2 regions of the Arthrobacter sp. GW822-FHT05G07 genome follow, and region 2 is predicted to be linked to the other one. Evidence: predicted binding sites of a transcription regulator. Region 2 holds the regulator's gene; the other holds the start of a gene.

Region 1 (3,402 bases), on a different contig from region 2:
TGAACTCCTGGACCGGGAGCTCTCCGGGAACAGCAACCTCGGAACACCCGCCTCCCGCGCTGTAGCCAGTGAGCAGGCGCTTGGTGAGGATCCGTTGGTGGCCGACCTTGGAGAACGCCTGCGTGCCCGCGGAGCCCGAGTCTGGCATCTCTACGACGGCGTGCTGGATATAGCAGCGGCGGCCGACCCCGTCCATACCATTGGCCGGGAGGGTGCTGAAATCCCCACCCCCGTTGCCATCGAATCCGATGGTACTGAACGCTACCGGCGGATGAGCGTCCGTGAACGGAGCCGGTTGCGGCCGCAACTGCTGGAGCGCATGGGCTGGCGCTACATGTCGCTCTGGACGATTGAGGTCTTCACGGATCCTTCGTCTTGCGCGGACAGGATTGGTTCGTACCTGGGGCTGGAGAACCACATCGCCCAGTCGGCCTCCGCCCAGCATGGTTTCCTGCACTCCGATGGTGAACAATTGAATGCGGGCGATGCACAGCTGCCGTTTCCTTCCGGTTCGGTGGACCGTGCAGACGGCGAATTTCAGGCCGATGTCCGTGAGGCAAATGACGTTGCCGAGATAAACAGCTCTGCAGAAGATGTGAAAGAAGCACCACTGATGGATCAAGACACAGGCACAGAAGACCGTGCTTCGCAGGAATCCGGTGAGCCGGGCAATACTGAAGCCGAAGAGGCTGCGGATCCAAAGACCACGGCAGCCAAGACGGGCTCCAGCGGCATTCTTCCTACAAAGGCCGCTGAGGATGATCCTCGGCGATGGGGTGACGATTCCGGCTACGACCATGAGCAGTGGCTGAAGGAACAGAAACCGCCACACTGGGGCTGAACAGCTGGCCATGACTGAGCAGCTCATGAGGGGCTGACCAAAACAAAGAAGAGCTTGCCTTGCGTTGATGCGCCGGCGAGCTTTTCTGCTTGTTGGGGATCGGCCGCCACCACTACCAGGCCATCGGTGTCACCTGTCCCCAGCCATTCGCCCGGCTTGCCGCCCTGTGCCGATGTCCAGAGGACGGGCACCGGGCCTGCGAGGACTTGGCTTTGCCTGGACTCGTCGTAGGAGCCCGCTGCGGTGAGGACCACCGTGACCAACTGGCCGGGAGAGAGGAGCTGGATGGACGAGGGGTCGGCCATCCGGAGTGGGACCGCTGCCGTGCCCACAGGAGCTCCCGTCAGGAGGCCCGGACCCAGCAGGCTCGACTCCGTAGGTATCTGCCCCTTGCCGAGAGGGGAGGCTAGCTGGCGGCCGACAAGAGTGCCGATGCTATTCAAAGCACCGCTAAGTGCGAGGTCAGGTGGCACCCCAACGCTGGTGAGATCGGATTCAGTGAGGCTGGTACCCGTTGGGAGGTCGCGAGCTGCGACTACGACGCTCACACGCTGCTCCGATGCGGGAGTGAGCTGCTGGACTGCGATGCCGGCAGCCACGCACAGCAGAAGCGCTACTGCCAAACGGCGGTTTCGTGTGATCCAGGAGCCAAATCCGGCCCGCTGGCCCCGTTGACCAGCACGACCTCCGGGACGATTGCGGCTGAAGCGCGCAGTATTCCCGGCACGGGCCCGGGACAGGCGGTTGGGCGAACGGTTCAGTGGTGGCCAATTGCCGGCTGCTGCTGAACGCTCGGCGCGGGAGAGAAGAGCGCTGCGTGACGTAGATGGCATGCCGCCACGTTAGCCAGCTTCCCGGACCCGCAAACAGTGGTCCGGTGCGCTATGTGGAAAAGCGCCTAGCTGGCTGCGGCTGCGGTTGCCGGTGCTGCTGCGGTGGCAGCCGGGGCGGCTGGTGCGGCCGAAACCGTACTGCCCTTGGCGTCGCGCGAGTCTGTCCGGTAGAACCCGGAGCCCTTGAAAACGACGCCGACGCTATTGAACTTCTTACGAAGCGCACCATTGCATTCGGGGCACTCCGTCAAGGAGCTGTCAGAAAAGGACTGGACGATGTCAAAGGCATGGTCACAGTCTTTGCAGGCGTATGCGTATGTGGGCACTGAGTTCCTCCTTTAGGACAAAGTTCAGGTCCTGTGCAGCATCAGCGGAGAAGATCCTCTTTAGCAGTCGCAGGGCCTGAGTGCCAATTCTATCATCGGTCCAGGCGGCATGTACCAGCGGATGTGCCAAGGTTCACATGGCGGGCCGGAGCGTCAGCCGGGCTTCGCGGCGTCGTGGAGTTGGACGATGCCCGACGGGGTCAACACCTGCCGCACGGGGCGATCAAACGCCTCGGCGGGAATGGATCCCGAAGGTAACAAATCGTCGTCGTAAAGTACCGCAATGGTGGGAGGCCGCCCGCCGGAAGCGTCGAGGCCTTGAAGAAGCCGGTCGTAATAACCGCCGCCTTGGCCAATCCGGTTGCCGTCCCGGTCCACGGCCGTGGCGGGCATGAAGATTCCCGCGGCTCCGGCTATCACTGAACTTTCAAGGCGTTCACCCTCGGGCTCGTCTATGGGCGCATAAGAGGACCTGACAAATGCCGTGGAAGGTGTCCAGTAAACCCAACTCAATTGCCGGCCGGGCTCGCAAACGGGCAACAAAACCCTGTGCCCTGCCTCGTGCAGCGATCGGATGAGGGGGAGGGTGGGTGGCTCGAAAGCTACACCCAGATACACGGCGAAGGTCGCGGCAGTGCCCGGGGAGACCCTTGCTGCCCAGGTTATCCCGTGCCGCGCAAGGGACTCACCTGCACTTGCTATGTGCTCCGGAGTGAGGGTTCGCCTGTGCAGCCGCCGGCTGCTCCGGATGTCTTCCTTGGAGGGCATCTGTGTCCATTCGTAAGGTCTTTGCATAACAGCTAATCAGCGGAGGCTGTCCATTCCGGAAATCAAAAGTGCTATCAGCGCGGCGAGGGGTTTAGCGGTTGATGTGTTCCGTCCGTTACATTAGTCCGGTGACTCTAGAAAACAACGCTGTCCGTAAGGCCGTCATTCCCGCAGCGGGCCTTGGCACCCGGTTCCTTCCCGCCACGAAGGCGATGCCGAAGGAAATGCTGCCCGTAGTGGACAAGCCTGCCATCCAGTATGTCGTCGAAGAAGCGGTCAAGGTAGGCCTGCATGACGTCCTGATGATCACAGGACGCAGCAAGCGAGCACTGGAAGACCACTTTGACCGTGTCCCGGCTCTTGAGGCCACCTTGGCGGAAAAGGGCGATACCGCCAAGCTTGAAGCCATTCAGTCCGCCACCAACCTCGGTGACATTCACTATGTCCGGCAAGGCGACCCGAATGGTCTTGGCCACGCTGTCCTTCGTGCGAAGCAGCACGTAGGTTACGAGCCCTTTGCCGTCCTGCTTGGCGATGACCTGATCGACGCCCGCGAAGACCTGCTGAGCGAAATGATCGCCGTTCAACAGAAGACCGGCGGTTCCGTGGTTGCCCTCATCGAGGTGGAGCCCTC
Region 2 (3,402 bases):
CCTCTCACCCTTCCACCGCACGATTGCACGCTCGGACTGCCAGGGGATAACAGCATCTATGCCGAGTTCCGTGGCAGTCTCGATGGCGAGTTCGTCGCGGTCGCCTTTAGCCAGGGCCTGGACCAGCACCAGCCGGACCTCCGGTTGCTCCTCGAACAGCACTTCGGAGGCCTTAACCGTCAAGGTGCTGGATCCGGCGTCGACCACTGTCCCTGTCAGCCGCACGCCGGCACCATCTGCAATATCCACGGGCTCGCCTGTGGTCAGGCGCTTAACCGTGACAGCATGCCGGGCCTCTGCACCCTCGAGGACGAAGGTGGAACCAGGGACTACCTGACCGAGGGAACCCGCCGGCGTGAAGAAAACAGGATTGCTCACCGCTACAGGTTACCGAGCTTGTCCCGCAGCTTTGCGAACATACCGCCGCTGGCCACAAGCTTTCCTTCCGTAAACTGCTCGCCACGCAGCTTGGCCAGCTGCTGCAAGAGTTCTTCCTGGGCGGGGTCGAGCTTGCTGGGCGTCTCCACATGCAGGTGCACCTTGAGGTCGCCACGGCCGTAGCCCCGGAGGTGCGTGACACCCAGGCCGCGGAGGGTAATGACTTCTCCCGATTGCGTGCCGGCCTTCACATCAATGTCCTGTGCGCCGTCGAAAGTGTCCAGCTGCAGCTCGGTTCCCAGCGCGGCCGCCGTCATGGGCACGCTGAGCGTGGCGTGAAGGTCGTCGCCTTCACGCATGAACATGGCGTCGTTGTTAACCCGGATCTCTACATAGAGGTCACCTGCAGGACCACCTGCGGGCCCCGCTTCACCCTGTCCGGACAGCTGGATGCGCGTACCGGTTGCGACGCCTGCCGGGACCTTGATGGTGAGGGAACGGCGGCTGCGGATACGGCCCTGCCCGTTGCACTCGTTGCAGGGATCCTTGATAACGGTGCCGAAGCCTTCGCAGGAACCGCAGGGGGCGGTGGTCATGACCTGGCCGAGGATGGATCGGACAGCCCGCTGAACCTGGCCACTGCCACCGCAAATGTCGCAGCGCTCCGGATGGGTGCCCGGGCGGCAGCAGCTGCCATCACAGGTGGGGCAGACCACGGCGGTGTCCACTTCAAGCTTCTTGTTGACGCCGAACACGGCGTCCTTCAGGTCGATGCGGACGCTGATGAGCGCGTCCTGGCCGCGACGGACACGGGAAGCCGGTCCACCGTGGCCACCGCCTCCACCAAAGAAGGTGTCGAAGATGTCCTGGAACGCGAAACCCTGGCCGGAATAGCCGCCACCGAAACCGTTGTCGGTGCCGTTCTCATTGCCCGTGGCGTCGTAGACCCGGCGTTTCTGGGGGTCTGACAACACTTCGTAAGCGTGGGTCACGGCCTTGAACTGTTCCGCGACATCCTCACCGGGGTTTACGTCGGGGTGCAGTTTCCGCGCCAACTTGCGGTACGCCTTTTTGATCTCTTCCCCGGTGGCTTCCGGCGAGACTCCCAAAACGTCATAGTGGCTGCTCAAAGTCGGTATCTCTTCCTTGTTGTACTGCGGATGTTTCCTCGGACCGGTGTTCAGCCGCCGAGAATGCGGGAAAGGTAACGGGCCACGGCACGAACGGCTGCCATGGTGGTGGGATAGTCCATGCGTGTGGGACCGAGAATCCCCACCTTGGCGCCGGAGCCGTAGCCCGTAGCCACGACGGATGCCTCAGCCAAGCCGTCGTACGGATTCTCGCGTCCAATGCTCACAGTGACTCCGCGGGGGTCATCCCCCATATCGGACAACAACCGGAGCATGACAACTTGTTCCTCGAGTGCTTCCAGCACGGGACCGATGCTCAGGGGGAAATCCACGTTGGAGCGCGCAAGGTTGGCCGTTCCTGCCATCAGGATGCGCTCTTCTCGGCTGGTGTCACTGAGCGATTGGAGCCCCTGGGCCAACGTCTGCGCCAGGCTGCGGAGCTCCGGCGGGCACAGGGCAACTACCGATGGGAGCACCTGCGGCAAGAGAGCCAGTTGCGTGGCGGCAATGCTGCCGAGGAAGCGGGACCTCAGGAGCATCAAGGCTTCGTTGCTTACGTCCGAGCCGGCGTCGATGACCTTCTGCCCTACGCTGCCGGTGTCCGCGATGAGGACCACGAGCACCTGCTTTGGGCCCAACAGGACGAACTCCACGTGACGGACCAGTGCGCGGTTGGAATGCGGATACTGCACGACGGCCACCTGATTGGTCAGCTGCGACAGGAGCCTTACGGTGCGCTCCAGGATGTCGTCAACCTCATCGGGGCCCTCTAGCAACGAATGGATGGCCCTGCGTTCGGCGGCCGAGAGCGGCTTTACCTGCGAAATGCGGTCGACGAACAGGCGGTAGCCCTTGTCCGTAGGGATTCTCCCTGCACTGGTGTGGGGGGCCGCGATGAGGCCTTCCTCTTCCAAGACAGCCATGTCGTTCCTGATGGTGGCACTGGAAACGCCAAGATGGTGCCGCTCCACGAGGGCCTTCGAACCGACAGGTTCCCTGGAATGCACGTAATCCTCAACGATGGCACGCAGCACCTCAAGCTTGCGCGGCTCACTCATTGCTCCACCTCCTGACGACTGCCATGGTCCCTGGGACCGGTCAACGCGGGATCTCAATCGGACCACCACACTTAGCACTCAACATGCCCAAGTGCTAACAAGTCTAGTATGAGCCACCCCGTTGCTAGCATTGAAACCTGCCGCGGCCGGCTTCGGCCCGCACCATAAACCAGCACAAAGGTAGGAATCCCTTGGCTTTCGACAATTGGGGACCGCAGGATCTGTCCGCTCCAGCCAAAAAGCAGCTGCCGGAAGTAGCCGTCCAGCGGGGAATGGTCCTCGAGGACGTCCAGTCCGGCTGGGTGGGCGAAGTCACCCGCGTTGAGAAATCGGGCGGAATGCATGTGGTCTCCCTTGAGGACCGGCGCGGAAAGACCAAATCTTTCCAGCTCGGATACGGGTTCCTGTTGGAGGGCCAGGCCATACGGCTTATGCCTCCTGCTGCCCGCCCTGCCGCCTCTGCCGCCCCTTCCACCCGGACAGCCTCCGGATCCGTGAGGGTACAGGGCCAACGTGCCCAGGTGGCCAAGGCGAGCCGCGTCTGGGTGGAAGGAAAGCACGACGCCGAACTCGTCGAGAAGGTCTGGGGTGACGATCTCCGCGTGGAAGGCATCGTCGTGGAGCCATTGCATGGCGTAGACGACCTGAAGTCGGCCATCGCTGCCTTCAACCCCGGGCCGGGTCGCCGACTCGGCATCTTGGTGGACCACCTTGTCCCCGGCTCCAAAGAGTCGCGCATCGCCGCCGATGCCATGACGGTACCGGGGGCTGCAGGAAACGTTTTGATTGTCGGCCACCCCTACGTGGACGTCTGGCAGGCCATCCGGCCAAAGGTC

Evidence for each region. The regulator HrcA, encoded in region 2, represses chaperone genes, less so after heat shock. The targets are predictions, from matches to a motif close to TTNGCACTCGNNNNNNNCGAGTGCNAA.
Region 1: AC1RJY_RS15815 (FmdB family zinc ribbon protein) is a predicted target of HrcA. The motif match lies at 2,061-2,087, and genes of this name have one in related genera.

Annotation. Positions count from the first base shown of each region.
Region 1 is NZ_JBXALT010000008.1:285,832-289,233, forward strand. Features, by position in the region: gene AC1RJY_RS15805 (DUF4011 domain-containing protein) at 1-841, shown strand, start outside; gene cpaB (Flp pilus assembly protein CpaB) at 865-1,674, opposite strand; gene AC1RJY_RS15815 (FmdB family zinc ribbon protein) at 1,740-2,000, opposite strand; gene AC1RJY_RS15820 (5-formyltetrahydrofolate cyclo-ligase) at 2,154-2,768, opposite strand; gene galU (UTP--glucose-1-phosphate uridylyltransferase GalU) at 2,870-3,402, shown strand, end outside.
Region 2 is NZ_JBXALT010000005.1:243,985-247,386, reverse strand. Features, by position in the region: gene AC1RJY_RS10370 (16S rRNA (uracil(1498)-N(3))-methyltransferase) at 1-378, opposite strand, end outside; gene dnaJ (molecular chaperone DnaJ) at 381-1,508, opposite strand; gene hrcA (heat-inducible transcriptional repressor HrcA) at 1,559-2,566, opposite strand; gene AC1RJY_RS10355 (DUF3097 domain-containing protein) at 2,758-3,402, shown strand, end outside.